Regions from separate parts of the Exiguobacterium sp. TDN 0502 genome, predicted to be linked through region 2. Evidence: riboswitches for the same ligand, from Rfam matches in the RefSeq annotation. Region 2 holds a riboswitch; each other region holds the start of a gene.
What was found. Region 2 has a riboswitch for lysine ahead of ACRPK8_RS14010 (aspartate kinase). Riboswitches for the same ligand answer to the same signal wherever they lie in the genome.
Positions count from the first base shown of each region.

Region 1: linked by a shared signal. The riboswitch ahead of ACRPK8_RS09310 (amino acid permease) and the one ahead of ACRPK8_RS14010 (aspartate kinase) in region 2 are both predicted to bind lysine.
Region 3: linked by a shared signal. The riboswitch ahead of ACRPK8_RS13015 (Na+/H+ antiporter NhaC family protein) and the one ahead of ACRPK8_RS14010 (aspartate kinase) in region 2 are both predicted to bind lysine.

Region 1 covers NZ_JBOZGJ010000007.1:93,564-101,690, reverse strand. The annotation lists gene ACRPK8_RS09325 (TetR/AcrR family transcriptional regulator) at 1-421, shown strand, start outside; gene ACRPK8_RS09320 (diguanylate cyclase) at 463-1,527, opposite strand; gene ACRPK8_RS09315 (MarR family winged helix-turn-helix transcriptional regulator) at 1,691-2,146, opposite strand; lysine riboswitch at 2,311-2,499, shown strand; gene ACRPK8_RS09310 (amino acid permease) at 2,632-4,113, shown strand; gene ACRPK8_RS09305 (solute:sodium symporter family transporter) at 4,262-6,022, shown strand; gene ACRPK8_RS09300 (hypothetical protein) at 6,083-6,265, shown strand; gene msrA (peptide-methionine (S)-S-oxide reductase MsrA) at 6,335-7,282, shown strand; gene ACRPK8_RS09290 (DUF2252 domain-containing protein) at 7,352-8,127, shown strand, end outside.
Region 2 covers NZ_JBOZGJ010000016.1:41,823-49,949, reverse strand. The annotation lists gene dapD (2,3,4,5-tetrahydropyridine-2,6-dicarboxylate N-acetyltransferase) at 1-259, opposite strand, end outside; gene dapB (4-hydroxy-tetrahydrodipicolinate reductase) at 246-992, opposite strand; gene dapA (4-hydroxy-tetrahydrodipicolinate synthase) at 989-1,870, opposite strand; gene ACRPK8_RS14015 (aspartate-semialdehyde dehydrogenase) at 1,888-2,880, opposite strand; gene ACRPK8_RS14010 (aspartate kinase) at 2,894-4,093, opposite strand; lysine riboswitch at 4,206-4,383, opposite strand; gene argH (argininosuccinate lyase) at 4,454-5,824, opposite strand; gene ACRPK8_RS14000 (argininosuccinate synthase) at 5,821-7,026, opposite strand; gene ACRPK8_RS13995 (GNAT family N-acetyltransferase) at 7,145-7,573, opposite strand; gene ACRPK8_RS13990 (alanyl-tRNA editing protein) at 7,570-8,127, opposite strand, start outside.
Region 3 covers NZ_JBOZGJ010000013.1:74,677-82,803, forward strand. The annotation lists gene ACRPK8_RS12995 (M20 family metallopeptidase) at 1-1,054, opposite strand, end outside; gene ACRPK8_RS13000 (SDR family oxidoreductase) at 1,409-2,239, opposite strand; gene ACRPK8_RS13005 (hypothetical protein) at 2,311-3,243, shown strand; gene htpG (molecular chaperone HtpG) at 3,326-5,188, shown strand; gene ACRPK8_RS13015 (Na+/H+ antiporter NhaC family protein) at 5,255-6,838, opposite strand; lysine riboswitch at 6,953-7,131, opposite strand; gene ACRPK8_RS13020 (uracil-DNA glycosylase family protein) at 7,225-7,965, opposite strand.

The DNA.
Region 1 (8,127 bases), on a different contig from region 2:
CGTCGAGGAGCAAATGGCTGCGCTGGGGCAGGCGATTCGAATTACGGGAACAGCAACGGTGTTTCCAACCGTCGAGCAGGTAAGCCGTTATTTTGCTCGTCTGTTCATCCATATCGAAGAGAATGAGCTGTTTTACCAAACGATGCTCGTACAAGGACCGATCAAAACATTCATCTCCCGTTTTCTCGATACGTTAAAGGAAAACTACCGCCTGGTCTTTCAATCACAGATTTCACGGGATGCGACCTTCGTCGATCGGGATTTACTGTTGAACTACGTCATCGGTGGGCAGTTAGGGCTGTTGATTTCCTGGTTACGTAACGGACGCCCTTATCCGGCGACTTATATGGCGGATCAGTTAAGCCGGATGATCGTCTTTGGAACCGTAGAGAGCATCGGATTTCCGAAAGAGTCGCAATGAGTGCGTAAAAAAAGACACTCCACATTGGAAGTGTCTCATGTTCAGGCGTGTTGGAACGCGAGTTCTTTCGTATAGATCGTACTGCGGTTCCGCCCGCTCTCTTTTGAATAATACAACGCTTTATCCGCCTGCTGTAACGCTTCAAGAGATGTATGCGAGCCGCTGGAATGCGCGATTCCGAGTGAAATCGTAATCTGTAAATCAGGTATATCCGCTGTCGGGAACAGGTTCCGGGCGACCGTCATGCGGGCAAGCTCTGCTATCTTCTGTGCTTCTTTAGCAGAAGTGTTCGGTAAGATGATTAAAAACTCTTCTCCGCCATAGCGTCCGACGAGATCGTCAGGGCGCGTCAAGGAGGCGAGGGTCATGCCGAGTTGGCGTAACACGTCATCTCCCGCGTCGTGACCATATGTATCGTTGACATGCTTGAAGAAATCGATATCAATCAATACGAGGGAGTACCCTTGGTCGGCGGAATTGACCAGGGAGAGCGAGTCATCGAGACGACGGCGGTTAGCCAGCCCCGTCAAGGCATCGGTCATCGCGAGTTTTTGTTGGTACTGAATGTTTTCGAAGTGACGGCGTAATTCCGTCAACAGACGAAAGGCAACGAAGCCTGCTAACAGATGAAAGAAGACATAAGCAACCGAAATTTTAATGAATGTCGACCAGCTATGTGTCAACACATAAATAGCAGGTAATGAGTAAAGGATGCCGATCAGCACCATCAACTGAAAAGATCGCATCGAAACGTGAACGAACCGGCGTAGCATCCCAATCGTCACGATGAAAATGGAAATAATCAGTGTGGATAAATAGAATCCCTCCATTTGATCAACCGGCGTCAACACGTAACGGGTACCGATTATCATGACACCTGCCACGATGGCACTAGGGAAACCACCGAACAGCATGGCGATCGCGACGGGAATGATGCGTAGGTCAACACGGGCGACATCAATTTGAATACCGTTGAACATCAGTAACACGGCAATCAGACCAGAGACGGCTCCGAGAATAATCCGGGTGCTCCATTTGGAGTGTATCGAAATACGTGGTTGATTTCGAAACGGTAAGAACAAGAGAGTAATCGTTGTAAAGAGCAAACAAAAATTAATAATGAATTGATTCATAATGGACAACAAATCCTCCCAACTCCCCCAGCTAACAGATTTCCATATATATACTTCCAGTATACTCATCTAGATAACGGTTAGACAGGGATAAATGTTTAGAAAAAATAAAAAACGGTAGGAAATCTACCGTTTTTTATGAAGAGGACGAACCAGTATCTTCGTCCATCGTCAGTAAGATTTTATCAAAAACCTGTACCATCGTCTCGAGTTCTTCTTCCGTCAATGTACCAAACCGGTCATGGAGATAGTTTTTGCGGACGATTTCGAGCTCTCGAAATGCGCGTTCCCCGTCATCTGTCAAGGCAAGGACGATGGATCGGCGGTCTTCCGTTGAACGAGTCCGTGTCACGTATCCTTGTTTATATAACTTATCCGTCAAGGCAGTCACCTGACTGGTCGCCAGTTCAAACTGTTCGGCGAGAAGGGTCGGACGTTGGGGACCGTTTTCCGACAGACTCCGTAAAATGAAAAATTCACTGCGGGTCGCTGTTCCTTCAAACAAACGATTCAGTTCACGTCGAAGGGTGCGAAGAATGACACGCATCTGTTCCTCGAGTCGGTAAGTTAGCAAATCACGTTCCTGTGGCATGCAAGCAGCATCCTTTCTCTCAGTGGACTTCTACCATTTAGTGTACTAAACCTATCGGATTTTTACCATCGACTCCTCGAGATTCGAAAAAGGGAATTGACAATTTCGTGGCGGCTTGTGTACTATGTCGTAGTAATACAAAATTAAATCAGTTCTCACTCAACCAGTGGGATGGAGGTTGCAGTTCTCAAGAGTACGGTTACGGATGTCGTCAAGCGGCAAATGAGGTAATCAGAAAGGGAGAGTTGCCGAAATCAGTCATCGCTTTGAAGATGATCGATTGGGATTAGATCAAATAGGTCTAATACTGTCACAAGTCGGGTATCACTCACTTGTGGAGAGCTATCTTTCACGACGGTAGAATGAGGCGCATCCATTTTATTATGCTGCGTTCTCATCTTCCATCTGGAAGATGAGGGCGCTTTTTGTTTTTTCATTCAAAAAGTGTCCTCTCACAAAAATTCATACAGAGAGAAGCGAACGAAATGAACAATTTAGATGTCAAACAAACAACGGATTCGACGGCCGAAGGATTAAAACGGGGGCTGCAAGCCCGTCACATGTCGATGATCGCCATTGGTGGAGCTATCGGAACAGGACTCTTCATCGCGTCCGGTGCTTCCGTGGCAGCGGCAGGCCCGGGCGGTGCACTCCTGTCCTATGCCATCGTCGGTCTGATGGTCTATTTCCTGATGACGAGTCTTGGAGAAATGGCAGCGTATATGCCGGTCGCCGGTTCCTTCTCGACTTACGGAACGAAATTCGTCGATCCATCATTCGGCTTTGCCTTAGGCTGGAACTACTGGTACAACTGGGCAGTCACGATTGCGGTTGAACTCGTTGCAGCACAAATCGTCATGACGTACTGGTTCCCGGACGTTCCAGGATTTTATTTCAGTGCTTTATTCCTAGTACTGATGATCGGCTTGAACTACTTCTCCGTCAAAGGATTCGGGGAAGCCGAGTATTGGTTTGCGATGATCAAGGTCGTTACGGTCATCGTTTTCCTAGTCGTTGGTGTCGCGATGATTTTCGGTGTCTTCACATCGGAGCCGCCAGTCGGATTCAAAAACTTCGCACTGGGTGACGCACCATTCGTCGGCGGGATTCCTACCGTCATCGGTATCATCCTCGTTGCCGGATTCAGCTTCCAAGGTACGGAACTCGTCGGAATTGCAGCGGGTGAGTCGGAAGATCCGAAAAAGAATGTGCCAAAGGCCGTTCGACAAGTCTTTTGGCGTATTTTACTCTTCTACGTCTTTGCGATTTTCGTCATCGGTATGCTCATTCCTTATACGAGTCCGAATCTCGTTTCAAATGACATTACGGACGTCGCGGTTAGTCCGTTTACGCTCGTCTTTGAAAAAGCGGGTCTTGCCTTCTCAGCAGCACTCATGAACGCCGTCATCTTGACGTCGGTTCTATCTGCCGGAAACTCGGGGATGTATGCATCGACGCGGATGCTCTATACATTGGCTCGTCAAGGAGACGCGCCGAAGCTGTTCGCAAAAGTCTCAAAAAACGGTGTACCGCGTAATGCCCTGCTCGCAACAGGGGCGATCGGTGCGCTCTGTTTCCTGACATCGATGTTTGGTGGACAGGTATATCTATGGTTACTCAACGCTTCCGGGATGACCGGATTCATCGCGTGGCTCGGAATTGCGATCAGCCACTACCGTTTCCGTAAAGGATTCGTCGCTCAAGGACACTCATTGAACGATTTACCTTACGTGGCACCGGCGTTCCCATTCGGTCCGTTGTTCGCGTTCGGTCTTTGTTTCCTTGTCATCGTCGGTCAAAATTATGCGGCATTCCTCGCGGACCAGATTGATTGGGTCGGAATTGCCGCGACGTATATTGGTATTCCATTATTCCTTGCTTTCTGGTTGGGACATAAATTCAAAAACCGGACGTCGATCGTTCGTTATGACGAGATGGACTTCCCGGAACATCCTCGTCAATCCTAATATAGGAACCACCTTCACAAAGAAGGTGGTTTTTTGTTTCCGTTCATGAAAACGTTTTCTAGAATATAGTTTTAAAAAAGTATAAAAAAGGAATACATGAATACTTATTCATGCATAGCATTTGAAATGGGAGATGAGGAGGAGAAGCATGACGACATCTGAACTGTTCTTTACACTAGGTTCCGCTGCTTTTTTTATGTTATTGGTTGCTTACATATCGTACCGGTTGACCCGGGGAAAAACACAGGGCGCCGATGAATACTTTTTAGCAGGTCGGGGATTGAGTGGTATTTTTATTGCCGGTTCCTTGCTGTTGACGAATTTATCAGCAGAGCAGTTGATTGGACTGAATGGACAGTCCTTCATGGGGAACATGTCCAGTATGGCATGGGAAGTCACCGCTGGGTTTGCTGCGATCATCATGGCCATCTATCTGCTTCCAAAATTTTTAGGTCTCGAGATCTCGACGTTACCGGAATACTTAAGTCACCGGTATGACGAAACGGTTCGCCGGATGACGGTCCTGCTTTTTTTGCTTGGTTACATGTGTGTGACGATTCCATCAATGCTCTATTCGGGCGGAATCGCTGTCCTGCAGCTGTTTGACGTGCCAGAACTATTCGGTTTGAGCTATACACAGTCGTTATGGGTAGTCGTCTGGATCGTCGGAATCATCGGAGCGATTTATGCGATCTTCGGAGGATTACGTGCCGTTGCCGTCTCCGATACGCTTAACGGGATCGGGCTCGTTTTTGTTGGATTTCTTGTTCCGATTCTTGGGTTCATTACTCTCGGTGACGGAAGTCTAGTGCAGGGGATGAAGACGATCGCTACTGTACAGCCTGAGAAATTAAACGCCATCGGCAGTTCGACGGATGCCGTCCCATTCTTTTCGATTTTTACAGGTATTTTATTTGCCAATTTATTTTACTGGTCACTGAATCAATATGTCATCCAGCGTGTCCTCGGAGCAAAGAATCTAAAAGAAGGACAAAAGGGTGTCTTGATGACAGGATTCCTAAAGTTACTCGTTCCGGTCTTCATGCTGATTCCCGGTATCATCGCCTATCACTTATATGGGAATACGTTGACGAGCGGGGACCTGTCCTATCCGCGACTGATTACCGAGTTGTTGCCTGTCTCACTCATGGGATTCTTTTTAGCGGTCTTGCTCGGAGCTGTCTTCAGTTCATTCAACTCGTTGCTAAACAGTATCGCAACGCTTTTTGTACTCGACATTTATCAGCCTGTATTTGCGAAAGGGGCAAGTGATGAGCACCTGATCCGTGTCAGTAAATGGTTCGGGTCTATCGTAGCCCTGATTTCCTTCATCATCGCGCCATTTTTGATGTATGCACCGGATGGCTTATGGAGTTTGATCCGACAATTCACAGGATTTTTCAACATTCCGATTCTCGTTATCGTCTTGATGGGGATTTTCATGAAACGGATTCCGGCGATTGCTGCGAAAATCGTCATCGTTTTCCATGTGTTCGCCTATTATCTGTTCGTCTTCGGTTTCAGACAGTTATTTGGCTGGAATCACGGAATCAGCTACATTCACGGATACGGCATTCTCCTTGCCATCGAAGTCGCGTTCATGGTGTTCATGGGTTACCGGTATCCGGCGGTTCAAACGGGAAGAGTCAATCGGCGCCACGCGGTCGAACTCGTCCCATGGAAATACGCAATCCCGGTCTCGATCTTACTTTGTGCCTCCATCGTCTGGACATATGTTCTATTTTCAGAGATCGGGCTCGCTTCTATCTCGGGCATCGTCTCCAACTGGTTTTGGCCGATTACCGGATTCCTTGTCGTACTGACGGTTCTTTTATGGCGTGTGTCGCTAAACGCCTGGGAAACGAAGTACCGGACCTATCTTGAGGAGGAGTACCGTCAGGCTGAATAATCTTCTCGCAGAAGGGAGGATATATCAGGTAAGATGAAAGAAAAACAGGAGGCGATCTTCATGAACTACTGGTATCACTTTAAGCGGGCCTTCTTACCGATTGCGTTATTGCTTGTGACACTTGCCTTGTACCAAATGATTTATCGGTTGAATAACATCTGGTATTCGCTTGGAGGACTTCTCCTTGTCTTTGCGGCCATCTATTTCGTCATGCGTCGCCTAAAAGCGAACCCGGAGGATTGAATGAGCAGGAAAGTCGAGTCCATTCTCTGAACGAGGTAAAATAGTCATATACAGAGGAGGGGAAGATAGATGGCAAAAGCAATATTTGCAGGTGGTTGTTTCTGGTGCATGGTCAAGCCATTCCATAAATATGATGGGGTAGAGCAGGTCATTTCAGGATATACCGGTGGTCATACAGAGAACCCGACTTATAAAGAGGTCTGTTCGGAAACGACAGGTCACTTGGAGGCAGTCGAAGTGACGTACGATCCGTCCGTCATCACGTATGAAGAATTACTCGAGATTTTCTGGCGCCAAATCGATCCGACAGATGGTGGTGGTCAATTCAATGACCGTGGTGAATCGTATCAGCCAGCAATCTTTTATGTCGATGAAGCACAGCGTGAAGCGGCGGAACGTTCAAAAGCAGCGCTTGACGCATCAGGACGTTTCTCACGTCCGGTCGCGGTAGAGATTCGTCCGGAAAAACCGTTCTGGCCAGCTGAAGAATATCACCAAGATTATTATAAAAAGAATCCGTTCCGTTATCAGATGTACAGCGTCGGCTCAGGTCGCGCAAAATTCATCAAGGAAGCGTGGAAGGATCATGGTAAAGAGAAAGAGCTGAAGGAGCGTCTGACACCGATTCAGTATAAAGTCACACAAGAGAACGGAACAGAGCCTGCTTTCCGTAATGAATACTGGGATGAAGAACGTCCGGGACTGTATGTCGATATCGTCGATGGTACACCACTCTTCACATCGAAAGATAAATTCCAGTCAAACTGTGGATGGCCAAGCTTTGCTAAACCGATCTCAGAAGACAAGATGGAAGTTGAACTCGATACGAGTCACGGGATGACACGGACAGAAGTTCGTTCTGCGAATGCAGATAGTCACCTTGGTCATATCTTCGATGATGGTCCGACAGAACTTGGCGGTCTTCGCTACTGTATCAACTCAGCGGCGTTACGATTTATTCCGCTCGAAGAGCTTGATTCGGCAGGATACGGGGAATATAAAAAACATTTCGAGTAACACACAAGGAGTAGTCAAACGATTTCGTTTTGACTGCTCTTTTTTTACAATTCGAGAGGAGTGAATAGAATGTTTCAACCCGTGTATGAAGAAATCCGACAGATGACGATTGCGAAGGTTCTTGATTTCTACGATCATGAAATCCGACAACTGAATGAGACAGCACGTCAGGAAAAATACGACAAGATGAGTTTGAGTCCGTTTCGCTTTTTCCGAGGCAGCTCGCATCTTTTTTACTATGATGTCACGCGCATTCCACTCGGTTTTGATACACCGCAGGATAAACCGACCTGGATTCAAGGGGATCTTCACTTTGAGAACTTTGGTGTCCACGGCAATGCAAAAGGGGAAATCATCTACGACGTCAATGACTTTGATGAAGGGTACTTAGGATCCTACCTGTACGATTTGATTCGAATGGCAGTCTCCGTTCGACTGTTTGCAGAAGAGGCGGGATACGATCCAGCCCCCGCGATTCAAAACTATGTACTGGAGTATGTCCATGATTTAAAGAAGTATGCTGCAGGAAAGGATCCGAGCAATGTTTATTTTACACGGGACAATACCAAAGGGCCGATCCGCAAGCTGATTAAAAAAGCAGAAAAGAAACGCGATGCCTTAATGGGAGAACGAACAGAGATCGTCAACGGAGTCAGACGGTTTTGTACGCTCCCGGATATGGAAGCGGTGGACAGTGCAACACGAGCGTCCATTCAGTCTGCCTGGTCTTCCTATATCGAGACGATCGATTCAGATGATCGAAGGGAAGCATCGTTTTATACGATCAAGGATATCGTTCGAAAATTGGAAAGTGGAACGGCATCGATCGGTCTCGAACGGTATTA
Region 2 (8,127 bases):
GTGTATCAAGCATTGGTACCGCACTGTTGCGACGGTCATACTCCACGTGAACATCCGTGATGCGATCTGAATACTTTTCTAAGAAAGTAGCCGCAAGTCCTGCATCCGCGAAGAAAATCTTTGATTCATCTGATCCGAACGCTGTTGCGCCTTCGATCGTCAAGCCCGCCAAGTCACCATTCACGTAGAGTTTAACCGGTGTTTGTTTTTTAGCATCTTTAATGAATTTAGCAATTTCGTAAGCATCAGTGAGTAACATGTGAATCCTCCTGTGTGTAGAGCGTCTCTAATGTATAGAGTCCCGCTGTTTTTTGAATGAGTGCCTCAGCTGCTTTGATCGCACCAGAAGCAAATACTTTTTTCGATAATGCCGTATGTTTGATTTCAATCAATTCGTCGACACCGGCGAATAAGACTTCGTGTTCTCCGAAGATTGTTCCACCGCGCATCGCGTGCATCCCGATCTCGTTCGTCTCTCGCTTCTGCCGCGTTTGAGACCGGTCATACACCGGTGTGACGTCACGTGCCGTCTGAATCGTTTGCAATAACAACTCCGCCGTTCCGCTTGGCGCATCGACTTTTTGGTTGTGATGTTTCTCGAGCAATTCGATGTCATACGCTCCTGCTAGTGGTACGAGTGTCTTCAGCAGTTGCTGCACCATCGCGATGCCGTACGACATGTTGTACGACTGGAAGATCGGAATTTCTTTTGCGGCGTCCTTGATCGATGCCAGTTCTGCCTCCGAAAAACCAGTCGTCGCGATGACGAGTGGTGTTTTGGTCGCCAGCCCATATGCGAGCAGATCCGGTAACAAACTCGGATGTGAGAAGTCGATGATTGCATCGACTTCCTCTGCCATCTCCGTTAGTTCTGCGTATGATGCAATCGTATCCGACGACTTCGTCCGGTCAACGATTGCCACGACACTTTGTGGTGCGAGTTCGACGACGTATTGTCCTGTCGCCCCATAACCGTGTAACGCGAGTTTCATCGAACCACTCCTTTGTAAGCCCGCATCGTTTCGAGTAAGTGCGCGTGACCGGCTTCCGATTGACGGACGAGCGGCAAGCGCGGCGCACCGACTGCAAAGCCGAGTTCTTCAAGCGATGCTTTGACTGGAATCGGATTGACGTCGCTGAACAAGGCACCGATGACCGGTAACAAGTCTGCCTGAATCCGGCGCGCCGTCACGAGATCTTGTGCCAGTAAGGATTCAGCCAGTGCTTGTGTCTCTGCCGGGTACGGATTCGAGAGGACCGAGATGACACCTTGTGCGCCCCATGCCATATAAGGCAGGATTTGATCGTCATTTCCACAGAAGACCGCGAAGTCTTCCGGAATCGCTGCCATCAGTTCGCCCATGAAGCTGACGTCTCCACTCGCTTCCTTAAACGCTTGGATGCGTGGATGACGTGCTAACGTCACTGCGGTTTCGACTGCGATTGCAACGCCTGTCCGCGACGGAACGTTGTACAGCATGATCGGTAATTCGGTTGCATCAGCGACCGCCGTGAAGTGCGCGACGAGACCGGCTTGTGATGTTTTATTGTAGTACGGTGTGACGAGCATCGCTGCATCCGCACCAAGGCGTTCTGCGAGTAACGTCTTCTCGATTGTTACTGCCGTGTTGTTCGAACCCGTTCCGGCAATGACGGGTACTCGTCCTGCTGTGACTTGAACGGCAGTCGTCAGGAGTTGTTCGAATTCCGCATTCGTTAAGGTCGAACCTTCTCCTGTCGTCCCTCCGACGACAAGTGCCTGAATCCCCGCTGCGAGTTGTTGCTCGATCAAGCGTTCGAATACGTGTAGATCCAACTCGCCTGCTTCATTAAATGGTGTGACGAGCGCTGTACCTGCTCCTTTGAACATGAAGAACTCCTCCTTTGTTATGAATGAATCGACTGTTCGATGGCTTGGCGTGCGACTTGTACGGCGTTTGACGCGGCACCTTTTCGGATGTTGTCGGCTACACACCAGAGATGGAATGTGTTCGCGAGACTATCATCTTGTCGAATCCGACCGACGTAGACGTCGTCCGTCCCGCTTGCGTCGAGCGGCATCGGATAACGTGTATTCGCGACATCATCGATGAGGACGACGCCCGGTGCGCCTTCCAGTGCTTCACGGATTGCTGTAACCGTCGTCGGTTGTGTAAACGTGACGTTGATTGCAACCGAGTGAGAATTCGTGACCGGCACCCGGACGCACGTCGCACTGACTGGTAATGCTGGAAGATTGAAGATTTTCCGTGTTTCATCAATCATCTTCTGCTCTTCTTTCGTATAGCCGTTCTCAAGGAACACATCGATATGCGGCAAGATGTTATCGTGAATCGGATGTGGATAATTGACGGGCTCTTCTCCGCGTGCCCCGCGTGCCAGATCCTCGATTCCTTTTTGACCAGAACCGGATACGGCCTGATACGTCGTATAGTTGATCCGTTCGAATCCCAGTGACTGGAGCGGTGCTAACGCGACGACGGATTGAATCGTCGAACAGTTCGGATTTGCGATCAAGCGGTTCGTTGCTTGAATCGCTTGCGGATTGACTTCTGGCACGACGAGTGGAATCGTCTCCTGCATCCGGAAGGCACTTGAATTATCGACGACGAGTGTTCCGTTTTCAGCTAGTAACGGGGCATATTGCTCACTGATCGTTCCGCCTGCTGCGAACAACGCGACATCGATTCCGTCTTCCGTGATGTTTGGCGTCAGCGCTTGGATCGTAATATCTTCTCCTTTGAACTGCACCGTGTTGCCTGCTGAACGAGCAGAAGCGTAAGCGGACAAGCGGCTGACCGGGAAGTCCAGTTCTGCGAGTACTTGTAACATTTTTTGACCGACGGCGCCGGTTGCTCCGATGACGGCTACGTGATACATCCTGTTTTCCTCCTTATAACTCGAACGCGTTTGCAATCGCTGCAACCGTCCGTTCAATATCGTCTTGTGCAATCGTGTATGAGATGCTGATTTCTGACGTCGTGACTTGATAGAACGGGATGTTCTCTGCTCGGAAGATTGCGAACAATTTCGAAGCAACACCTGTCGCATCGCGCATTCCGATTCCGACGACAGACAATTTCGCGTGTTGATTATGGCGATCGACCTTCGCTGTCGTGAAGCGATCCATGATGTCTTTTAAGGCTTCATCGAGGAACTCTTCCTCATCGAGTGGACATGAGAACGATAAGAAGATGTCGCTGTCGAACGTCGTTTGACTGATCATGTCGATGTTGACGTGGCGGTTCGATAACAGTTCGAAGATATCGGCTACTGCCGCGTTCGTTTGTGGTACGTGCTTGATCGACACCGTCAAGACGTTCTTCGTCACGCTGACACTCGTGACCGCTTTTTGTTCCATTGTTTCCGTCGCTTCCATGATCCATGTTCCCCTTTTCGATTCAAGTGTTTTCCCGACGAAGATGTGTACGCCGTATTTTTTCCCGAGCTCGACACTCCGCATTTCCATGACCTTCGACCCGAGGGCGCTCATCTCCATCATCTCATCATATGAAATGTGCGGAATTGGTTGAGCAGCGGCATGGATTCGTGGATCAGCCGTGTAGACACCGTCGACATCGGTATAGATTTCACAGCGTTTATCAAGGACTGCAGCTAAGGCAACTGCTGTCGTATCCGATCCGCCCCGTCCGAGTGTCGTGACGTCCCCGAGTTCATTAACCCCTTGGAAACCGGCGACGATGACGACATCGTACGTTTCGAGTTTTTGCCGTAACAGATCTCCATCAATCTGTTTGATCTTACTTTTCGTATGCAATCCCATCGTACTGATTCCCGCTTGTGCGCCCGTTTGCGATAACGCTTTGACGCCGAGCGAGTTGAGGGCGATGCTGAGTAATGAAATCGTCTGTTCTTCTCCGATGGCAAGCAGTCGATCGAGTTCCCGTCGCTCAGGGCGGTCCGTGATGGCTTGCGCCTGTGCGATCAAAGAATCCGTCATCTTGCCCATCGCCGAAACGACGACGACGAGTTTTTCACCTTCGGCTGCGCGACTCTTCAAATAATTCGCAATAGACTGAATCTGTTCGACAGTCGCAACCGAGCTTCCACCAAATTTAAGTACAGTTGTCACAATCCTATCTCCTTTGTCCCGATACAGAAAAAAACGACGGGCCGGTAGGAGCGTTCCTACGGCCCGTCGTTATCACGATCGGACAAACGAAGACAAAGTCGTTCGTTCTTTTACGTAAGATAGCGCTCCGAAACATCGGTTTCGGCAGTACAACGGATCTTAACCGTTGTACCAGCAAATAAGAAGAAGCATCTTCTCGTTCACTTCGGCGGACTTCCCCTTTCACATCATTCGGCATGCTTGCCTTCAAGAATGATGCTACTCATGTCGTCCGCGCCTCTATCTGTCGGTTGTTAGTTACAGTTATAGCAGACATCTTTTGTTAAATCCAGTCATTTGACTGATTTTTTTCAAAATCCGTCAATTCGCAAGATGCTGTTTTGCGAGTTCGAGTTGCTCCGAAACGGCAGCAAACCCTGTACCGCCGTAACTTGTCCGGCGGGCTACTGCTTGAACCGGATCGAGGAGCGGATAGACTTCTTCCGTGATATCCGGATGGAAGGTTTGATACGTCTCGAGGTTCAAATCTTTCAGGAAACAGCCCTTCTGTACACAGTAAAGGACAGCCTTCCCGACGATTTCGTGCGCTTCCCGGAATGGTATGCCTTTCGTTACGAGGTAGTCGGCGAGTTCCGTTGCATTCGAGAAGTCTTGCATTGTCGCCTTCTTGAGCGCTTCGGTCTTAAACGTCGCGGATTCAATCATTCCGGTGAAGATTTGGACGGACTGAAGGACGGTATCTGCTGTATCAAAGACCCCTTCCTTATCCTCTTGCATGTCTTTATTGTAAGCGAGTGGTAATGCCTTCATCGTCGTCAGGAAGCCCATCAGGTTGCCGTAGACACGACCCGTTTTCCCGCGAATCAATTCAGCGAAATCCGGATTTTTCTTCTGTGGCATCATGCTCGACCCTGTCGAGAAGGCATCGGACAACTCGATGAAGCCGAATTCCTGTGACGCCCAAATGATGATTTCTTCACAAAAACGCGAGAGATGCATCATGACGGTCGAAGCGATCCCGAGGTATTCGATGACGAAGTCGCGGTCGGAGACCGCATCGAGGCTGTTCGGATAGATCGACTCGAAACCGAGCAACTCGGCAGACCGGAAACGGTCGATCGGGAACGTCGTCCCAGCGAGCGCGCCCGCACCAAGCGGTGATTTCCGGATCCGTTTTTGATTGTCCGTCAACCGTTCGACGTCCCGTTCGAACATCCAGAAGTACGCAAGCAAGTGATGCGCGAGCGAGATCGGTTGTGCCCGTTGTAAATGCGTATACCCCGGCATGACCGTCTCGATATGTTGCTCGGCCTGTTCCGTGATGACAGATTGAAGTTCGCGTAATGCCGTCGTCAACGCTTCGACGTGCTGCTCCATCCATAGATGCAAATCGGTTGCGACCTGGTCGTTTCGACTCCGTGCCGTATGCAGTTTCCCTGCGACCGGACCGATCTGTTCCGTCAACAAACGCTCAAGGTTCATATGAATGTCCTCATCCGCTAACGTGTAGGAATGGTCGGCTAACGTCACTTCCAGTTGCTTTAGTCCTTGCTCGATGTGCGACCACTCGTCTTGGTCAAGAATTCCTTGTTCGAACAACATCTGTGCATGTGCGAGACTGCCTTTTAAATCGACGCTCGCTAATTTTTGATCGAATGCAATCGATGCTCCGAAGGCTTCCGCTTGAGCGGAAGCACTTTCCGTAAAACGTCCGCCCCAGAGTTTGGTCATTTCGTCACACCCGCCTGACGATGAACGCTCGCATGCGTCGAAACGGCAAGCCCGTGCAATTTGATGAAGCCTTTTGCTGCTTCATGATCAAACGCATCTTCTTTTGTATACGTCGCAAGTTTCTCATCATAGAGTGAGACAGCCGACTGACGACCCGTCACGGTTGCGTTTCCTTTGAACAGTTTGACCCGAACTTCTCCCGTGACATCCTGCTGTGTTGCCGTCAAGAAAGCTTTCAGACCTTTCGTCAACGGTGCGTGGAAGAGACCGTTGTAGATCGTTTCTGCATATTGTTTGCTGAGTAACGGTTTAAAATGAGCGACGTCCTTCGTCAATGTGATCGTCTCGAGTGCAGCATGTGCTTTCAGTAAAACTGTTGCCCCTGGGCACTCGTAGACTTCCCGCGATTTGATGCCGACGAGACGGTTCTCAACGTGGTCAATCCGTCCGACGCCATGCGCTCCAGCGATGATGTTCAGTTCCGTGATCAGTTTTGCGAGTGGATACGTCGTTCCGTTAATCGAGACCGGAACGCCTGCTTCAAAACCGATGATGACTTCTTCCGCCTGATCCGGAGCGTCTTCCGGTGCTACCGTCAACGCGTAAGCGTCTTGCGGTGGCTCTGTCCATGGGTTTTCTAAGACACCACATTCGTTACTCCGTCCCCACAGGTTCATATCGATCGAATATGGGCTGTCGAGGTTGATTGGAATCGGCACGTTGTTTTCTTTCGCATAGGCGATCTCTTCTTCCCGTGACCATTTCCATTCCCGAACCGGTGCGATGACTTCGAGTGATGGATCAAGCGCTGCAACCGAAACTTCGAACCGGACTTGGTCATTCCCTTTTCCGGTACAGCCGTGTGCGACAGCCGTTGCACCATGCTGATGCGCGACTTCGACGAGCTTCTCTGCGATCAACGGACGTGAGAGCGCTGAAATCAACGGATAGGCATTTTCGTAATGGGCGCCATATTGAAGGGCCGGCAAGACGAACTCTTGGGCGAATTCTTCTTTGACATCGAGGACGATCGATTCGATTGCTCCGACGAGAAGTGCTTTTTCTTTGATGACGGATAAATCTTTTCCTTCCCCGACATCCATGCACAAGGCAATGACATCATAGTCCTTGCTCAACCATTTGATGGCTACCGATGTATCGAGTCCCCCAGAGTACGCTAAGATCAATTTTTGTTTCGACATGTATAATTCCCTCCTGGTTTTTAATTCATCTGTCTGTATAAAAATTCATTATGAATTATATATATACATAGAAAACAAAAAAAAGAAACCCTTTTTGCAGGATTTCTTTCAAAATGATTTACATTTTTTTCTCCATCGTCCGGTGCGGGATACCTGCATCGTCGAATTCATCAGAGACGATCGTATATCCGAGTCCTTGGTAGAACGGGATTGCTTGGACTTGTGCACCGAGCGTCAACAGTTGTTTCCCTTCACGTCGTGCGACACGTTCCATTGCTTGCATCAACTCGCCACCGTATCCTTTTCCTCGGGCTGTCGACAGCGTCGCGACACGTTCCACTTTCATCCGTTGATCGTCATACGGACGTGTACGACCTGTCGCGACCGGACGGCTCTGTTCATCGAGGACAAGCAGATGAATCGCTGTCTCATCGTGTGTATCGTATTCAAGATGGCGTGGTACGCCCTGTTCCTCGACGAAGACACGTTCCCGGATCATCCGGACGGCTTGATGTTGTTCTGCTGTACGTACTTGAATGACTGTCATGACTGATATTCCTCCCGTAATCGATCGACATATGCCATCGCATCATCCCGATTCGTAAATTGTGCTTGTGCCTGGATCGCGTTACCGCCACCGCGTCCATTGAAAGATTGGACATGTGCTTTTGCGAATTTGCCGAGATGTAGTTCCCCGTTTCCGCTCATTAGCAGTTTTGTCGTCGTTGCGTTGAAGACGACACCTGTCCGATTTGCCTCCTGAATCGCTTTAGCAAGTCGTTCAGAGAGTCGAATTTCTTCTTGCTCGTGTTCGATCACGAGTAATCCCTCATGTTGCTGAAGAGCGTTAATCAGTTCGAGAGTGACGAGTTGTCCCTCTGTTTGTTCGATTTGTTTCGCTAAACGTTTCTGTTCATCCTGTAACGCATGGACGGCTTCTATAATCTGAACCGGTTTAATCGATAAAGCTTGTGCTGCTTCACGTAAGGCTTGCCGTTCTGCTTGCACGAGTCGATACGCCCGCTCTTTTGCGACGTAGGAGAGACGAATGTTTCCTCGAATCCGTTCGACACCCGTAAAGAGTATTAGCTCGAGCTGTGC
Region 3 (8,127 bases), on a different contig from region 2:
CATGAAAAGAAGCGATCGCAATTGGAAATGCTTTTTTCGCTTGACTGAACATCGCACCATCCGTTCCACCTGGAATCGCGATTTTTCGCGGTGTTACGCCGCTGATCTGTTCCATCGTATCTGCGACCTGTTGTAAGAAAGGCGCCTGTTCGTCCGTTTCACATGACGGAATATCCTTGATGACGGTCACATTCATTGCGAAATCAGGATCTTCTGCTACAAGACGACGTTCGATAGCTGTAAAGGCAGCAAGCACATCTTCCCGGCCGAAGCCAGGAATCGTCCGGATGTCCATATAAAACGAAGCCTGACTCGGAACGACGTTCGGTCCTTCCCCTCCTGAAATCGAGGTGATTGACGCCACGACCGGACCAAGTGCCGGGTGATGATTCAACGTGATCGAAAAGCGCTCCGACTTCACTTCCTGGATGACACGATAGACGTCATCAATCGCATTCCGTCCGAGTTGCGGGGCAGAACTGTGCGCACTTTTCCCGCGACACGTCACTTCAATCCCGACGACTCCTTTCTGTGCGTAACCGATCATCCCGCTCGTCGGTTCTGTAATCAGTAGAGCATCTAAATCATCCGCATGCCCTTGTTCCGTCAAATGACGCGCTCCCGTCATCCCGTTTTCCTCGTCCGACGTAATCAAAAGTTTGATGGTGTTCGGACGGTCCTGACGTTCCTTGTATTGAATGAGCGCTTGCACCATCGCCATGACACCTGATTTCATATCGGAAGCCCCGCGACCATAGATGCGTCCGTCTTCGATTTCACCACCGTACGGATCTTTCGTCCAGCCATCTCCTTGAACCGGAACCGTATCGAGATGCCCGGATAATCCGAGTACGGCAGGACGTGAAACCTCCTCGCTTGCAGGAACGGTTGCAACGAGGCAAATCCGTTTCGGTGAGACTTCGATCCATTCTGTTGAAATCTGATGGTCGATCAGGACATCGTACACATAACGTGCGACGGCCTCTTCGCCGTCCGTCGGATTAACGCTTGGAATTTGAAGACATCGTTGTAAGTAAGTAATGGCTGTTTGCATGAATTTTTCCCCCTTTACCTATCCTGTACCCTGTAAAAAATACTTCAGGGAGGTAAACGAATTCCGAAAATAATTCACGCTACTGAACGTCTTGAGATGAAAGAAAAGGGGTTGACTCAAAAAAGAATGACGCGTCTTTTCACGCCCTTTCCTCAGACGAGACACAAGCCAGTTTTCCTGCTTCGTTCAAGCAGGAAAGCGGGTCTTGTTTGTCTCTGACAGCGCAAAAATGCGCTTTTTCCTGTAGGAGTGGCGCGTAATGAGTCATTCTTTTTTACGAGATAAGGGTGGCAGATCATCATTCTGCCACCCTTATCTGTGTAGAAACTGACTTTTGAGTCAGTCCTGCGTTGCTCATTCGGTTTTTTCTGCTTCATCTTTCCATTTCGAGTCGATCAGCATTTCGCCCGGCCATGTGTACGCCATGATGCCACCGTCTGCCGTGATGTCCTCACCTGTGACATACGAGCTGTCATCAGACGCGAGGAAGAGGGCGACCGTTGCCATCTCGCGTGGTTTGCCGAGTCGACCGAGTGGGGTGATCCAAGCGTTCGCATCGCGGAACTGTTTGCCCTGCTCTTTTTCCTTTTCACCGACGAGTGTATCGATGAGTGGTGTCTCGATCGTTCCCGGTGATAACGAATTGACACGAATGCCATGACGCGCATAATCGATTGCCATTGCACGTGTGAAGTTCGCGATCCCGCCCTTCGCCGCGTTATAACCAGACCGGTTCAAGTCAGCTGCTCGCCCTGACATCGATGACGTGTTGATGATTGAACCGCCATGATCGAGCATGAGTGGAATCAAGAATTTACTGACGAGGAACGTACCACGCAAATCGACAGCGATGATTCGATCGAAGAGGTCAATTGGGTATTCATGGACTTTTCCGCCTTGTTCATCGATTCCGGCATTATTGAAGAGGACGTCTACCGTACCGTATGTCTCTTGGATGTGCTTCGCGAGTTGTTCAACACTCTCGACGTCTGAGACATCGACATGGACGGCTTCCGCTTTTCCACCGTGTTGTGTAATCTGTTCCACCGTTTGTTGTGCTTTTTCAAGTGAGACATCGGCACAGACGACCGTTGCTCCCTGTTCTGCGAATACAAGTGCGGTCGCTTGTCCGATCCCTGTTGCTGAACCGGTAATGACAGCTACTTTTTGATCAAGTCTACCCATTGCTGAATCCCTCCCAAAGTTATCGTTCACCTTATGAAACATTCCCTGAGAAATCGTGCTTAAACCCATCGATGCGTCTAGTGATCGAGAAGAGGGGGTACATCTACAACAGCATAACCGCTGTACAGAAGGAGATGAGAACGCTGACATCCGACCAATGGCAACTTGCAAAAAAATTATTACGAGAAGCCGCCCAGTATCAAATGATGCTTGAAAAAGGAGCGTTTGCTGATCAACTGATTGACCGAACGACACCGGTTCTTTGGTTTGGTGACGCGACACGTAGTAGCTGGGTGACAGTCGCGACGAATCCATCCCGATCTCAGTTTTTGGACCGGACGGGCGCGTTACGGTTTGACGAACACGGCCCGCTTTTCATACGTCCGCAGTCCATGACATGGGATGATTACCTACAGGAAGAGATATTGACGGATTCCATCCGGCGCTTCAATCACTACTTCAAACAACCGAATGTGTACCGGACCTGGTTCGGTCGACCGGGGGGAGGTAAACTCGAAGGGTTTTTGAACGGATTTGGTGCGTCGCTTTACGAGGACACGTCTGATCCGGTCATTCATCTGGATTTTTTCCCGTTTCCGACGCAGCACTATATGGGAGCGATTAAAGAACGGGGAGTGTTAGAAGACAGTTCGTTTGGACAAACGTTTTTATTGCGTCTTCTCGAGCTGTTTTCGTTAAAGGGAATCATCCTGCTCGGCAAGGAACATACGGAACGATTTGCGAAGCTTGAACCAGACATTGACTGGACGACTTATCAAGCGCCGGATTATCCGGACGCAAGTTTTCAAATCGGCTTTTCATCACAGTTTCAGCTTCCCGTCGTCGGACTCCACTTCAAACCAAGTGAGCAGTTCATCGGTCTTGGTAATCGAAAGGATGAAAATGGCGTCAGTCATGGCACATATGGGGCAGCAGAGCATCTATACCGAATCGGAGCGATCGTCCGTGAAGAAGTCATAAGGTACGCCCAAAAAGGAGATTGACAGATATTTCGAACTCCCTAATAATAGGAGATGAATTAGCACTCTATATGATTGAGTGCTAAAAAAGGGAGGCTGAAGTAGCATGGAAACGAAACAATTTAAGGCGGAATCAAAACGGTTGCTTGAGATGATGATTCATTCCATCTATACGCATAAGGAGATTTTTCTACGCGAATTGATCTCGAATGCCAGTGACGCCATGGATAAGATGTATTATAAAGCGTTGACGGACGAGACGATTTCGTTCGAGAAGGAACACTACAAAATTACGATTGAACCGAATACAGAAGCACGCCAGCTCGTCATTCGTGATACGGGAATCGGAATGACGAAGGAAGAGCTCGAAGAAAATCTAGGAACGATTGCAAAGAGTGGCTCGCTTGCCTTCAAGGCTGAGAATGAAGCGCAAGACGGTCATGATATCATCGGTCAGTTCGGTGTCGGATTCTATTCCGCGTTCATGGTTGCTGACGTCGTCACTGTCGTCACGAAACCTTTTGGTAGTAAGGTCGCCTATAAATGGGAGTCACGTGGTGTCGAAGGCTATACGATCGAGGAAGTCGACAAAGAAACGGTCGGAACAGAGATCACCCTCCACATCAAAGCGAACGAGGACGAAGAATCGTATGACGAGTACCTTGAGACGTACCGCTTGCGTAGCATCATCAAGAAATACTCCGATTTCATCCGTTATCCGATCGAGATGAAGGAAATCGAACGCCAACCGGTCGAAGGTAGTGACGAGACGAAAGAGGTCGAGGTCGTCAAGACGATCAACAGCATGGTGCCGATCTGGCGGAAGAACAAACGGGAATTGACGGACGAGGATTATACGAACTTCTATCAAGAGAAGCGATATGGTTTCGACACACCGGCGAAACACATTCATATCAGTGTCGACGGCGCGGTTCGTTATCAATCGATTCTATTCATTCCGGAGCAGGCACCGTACGATTATTATTCGAAGGAATTTGAAAAAGGACTCGAGCTTTATGCCAACGGTGTCCTGATCATGGAAAAATGCAGCGACTTGTTGCCGGATCACTTCAGTTTCGTCAAAGGCATGGTTGACTCGGAAGACTTATCGCTCAACATCTCGCGTGAGTTACTGCAGCACGATCGTCAACTGAAGCTGATCGCAAAAAACATTCAAAGTAAGATTAAGACACAACTTGAAGCACTCCTACGCGAAGATCGCGCGAAGTACGAAACGTTCTATCAAGCGTTCGGACGTCAGCTGAAGTTCGGTATGTACAATGATTACGGCATGCATAAAGAACAGGTACAGGACCTGATCCTCTTCTACTCAGCGAAGGAGAAGAAGTTGATCACACTTTCGGAATACGTCGCAGCGATGCCGGAAGATCAGGCGCATATCTACTATGCTGCTGGTGAGAGTACGAATCGTTTGGATAAATTACCGCAATCCGAACTCGTTCGTGATAAAGGATACGACATCTTGTACTTCACGGAAGAGATTGACGAGTTCGCGATTCAGATGCTCGTGACGTATGGCGAGAAGACGTTCAAGTCGGTGACGAGCAGTGATTTAGGAATCGAAGCAGAAGCAGCAGAGACGACGGATGCGCAAGCTGAGATGTTCCAAGCGATGCAGGAAGTGTTAAGTGGACAGGTCAAGGAAGTCAAAGCATCGACACGACTGAAATCCCATCCGGTCTGCTTTGCGACGGACGGCGCCGTTTCGATCGAGATGGAGAAAATCTTAAAGGCGATGCCGAACAACGAAGGGGTAGAAGCGGTCAAGATTCTCGAGTTGAACCCGTCGCACAGCGTATTTGAGTCTCTTGAAGCAGCGTATCAAAACGATCGTTCGAAATTCGAACGCTATACAAAGTTGATGTATCAGCAAGCCTTGCTTGTTGAAGGACTCCCGCTTGAGGACCCGGTAGCATTCGCAAATGATGTGTGTCTATTGATGGTGTGAAAACGAGTAGGATCAAAAAAAGCATTGGATGCGCGCATCCAATGCTTTTTCTCGTACCATTTTACATTAATCCGTTTGTAAATCAGAAGCCGTCTCACCTTTTTTCGAGAGGACGTTCAAGACGACGACGAACAAGATGAATGTCACGAGGGCACCGATGAATCCGAAGAGCGATGATTCCGTTACGCCGACGACTAAATAGCCGACAGCAGCCGTGACGGCACCGACCAGCGCATACGGAAGTTGTGTCGTAACATGATCGATATGATGGGACCCAGCTCCTGTTGAACTTAAAATCGTTGTATCCGAGATTGGTGAACAGTGGTCACCGAAGACGGAGCCGGCAAGAACAGCAGCAAGTGTCGGAAGCAATAGTGACGCATCAACGGCCATGACGAGATCTGCACCGATCGGCAACATGATGCCGAATGTACCCCAACTTGTTCCTGTCGAAAATGCCATCACACCGGCAATCAAGAACAGCAAGAACGGCAAGTAGGAAGCAGAGATTGAGTTGCTGACGAAGCTCGCTAGGTAGTCGCCGGTTTTCATGTCACCGATGACAGCGATGATCGTCCATGCGAACAAAAGAATCACGACAGCCGGCCACATCGAACGAAGACCCGCAACGATACTTGCGCGGTAATCACGTCCTGGAATCTTACGACCGATCAGCATCAGGAAGGCAACGATCAAACTAATGACGACACCAGCGACGAGGGAACGGGTGACGTCCGTCGCTTCAAAGGCACCGATCAAAGTAAACGGGCGGTTGTCGGCAGCAAGGGCTTGGGCACCGGTGCCGAGTAACGCACTAATCGTAGCGATGACGAGGACGATGATCGGAACGACAAGATCACGGACTTTTCCGTTCGTATGTTCAGTCACCTCTTTTGCCATCCCCATCGGTGTTCCTTTCGAAGCATCGAAGAGTTCGCCTTTAGCGGCACGCAGTTCATGTTGTCTCATCGGTCCGACAGAGATACCGGAATAAGCGATGTAAAGTGTTAACAGAAGAGCGAAGATGGCATAGAAGTTTAACGGTACGATCATCATGAAAGCGCTGAAGGCAGAGTAATCCGTAATCGAATGTGTCGTTAGGATACCAGCGATGATGGAGATGATGAATGCTCCCCAACTGGAGAGCGGACTAATGACACAGACCGGCGCAGCGGTCGAATCAATCAGGTAGGCTAGTTTCGCACGCGATACGCCACGACGATCCGTTAATGGACGACTGACATTCCCGACAGCCAGACTGTTGAAATAGTCATCAATGAAAATCAAGATACCAAGACCAAAGGCAACTAATCGTGCACCGCGTGCTGTCTTGACGTGTGTAGCAGCCCATTCACCGAAGGCACGGGCACCACCTGATGTTTGAATCAGCGTAGACAAGATACCAAGCAAGAGTAAGAATACGAGTAACAGGACGTTCCACTCGTTCAAGGCGCCATCCGCCCAAAACAGACTGAAGATGTTCTTACCGAGATACGTCACCGTATCGATCGGATTAAAACGATGGAGTAGCAGAGCGCCGACGAGAATGCCGACACCTAACGAAAGAACGACCTTTCGCGTAAAGATGGCCAGTACGATAGCCAATAAGGCAGGGACGAGAGCAATGATGGAATCTGAATAGTTAACCATGAAAAATATCCTCCTCTTTAAAATAGATAACTTAAAGATGAGACCCCGCGGCATACAAAAAAGCAAGGGCACCGGCAACAAAGCCGACACCCTCGCTGGATGCGTCTTTCTTAGCCGAATTGGAGCGCTCCATACAAGAAATATGTATGGCAATCGATCGGGTGTTTCCCGAATCGACCAACAACGGCATGCTCGACACATACTGTCATTTCGGCGATGTCACCTTTCCTGTAGTCGTCTTCGTTGTCATCCTCGGACCAAGTACTGATTGAAATCGCGCCTCTACCTCATCGATAGAATAGTCATATTCTGTTCTTATGCCCACTTTATCATGTCTGTCGGAATGGGTTCAACCATATTTTCTGAAAACTTAACGGAAAATGCTTCTATTGAGCGAAATATTGAATCAGCTGTTTTGTCAGATACGCTTGATTTTCTTCGAACTGTTTTTTGCGATGACCGTTTGCCCCGGATGGATGCGGAAAACCGGAAAGCAGCTGATGGTGTGGCTCGATTCTTCCGTCATGGATCAAACTCCGTACCTGTGCTTCGACGACACGCCCGAGTGGAATAAGTAATACAGGATGATGCAACTGATTGATTTCTGCCACAAAATGTTCCTCGGCATAATGTTTTAACAAAGGACTGCGACCGATTTTTGGTTGATGACCGGAATAATTTTTTTCGCGATAAAAGACAGGGTGCTTCAATAGTGAGGTTGGATGTAATAAATCTTGATGTTCGTGGAACAAGCTAGCGCTTGTATCGATTTCAAGTAAAGGTGCAAGACCGAGTGCATCAAGCATTTGGACGAGATTACGGCGCATCGTTCCGGCAAAACTTGCCGTATACTTGACGAGCCGTGCCGTTTCCTCCACAGAAGCGCCATGATGAAGTGCATCAGTCGCTTCCTCGAACGCAATCCGCATCTGATCAAAGCCGGGTGTGATCCCGATGATGACGACCTTTGCTTCTGTGTTTACATACTCGCCAATCGGAGAATAATAAATGGCTAATTGTTTTTCTTGTTGTAATAAAAAGTCAGGTGTCCATAATTCGTCCCGCCGCAAGGTACGATCGTCGGGGAGGTCACGGATCGCCTGTTCAAAAATAGTTAACGAATTCATGAAAGGTCCTCTCTCTCTGTATTGGAACTATAATAACAAATAATACCATTTGAGACAATTAGACCCTTTCACAATTTTTTATCAGGTATAAAAAAGGACTCGAAACGAGTCCTTTCAGACTGAAGACAAAGTGCAGTTTTTCTCTTAACGAGAAAAGTTGCG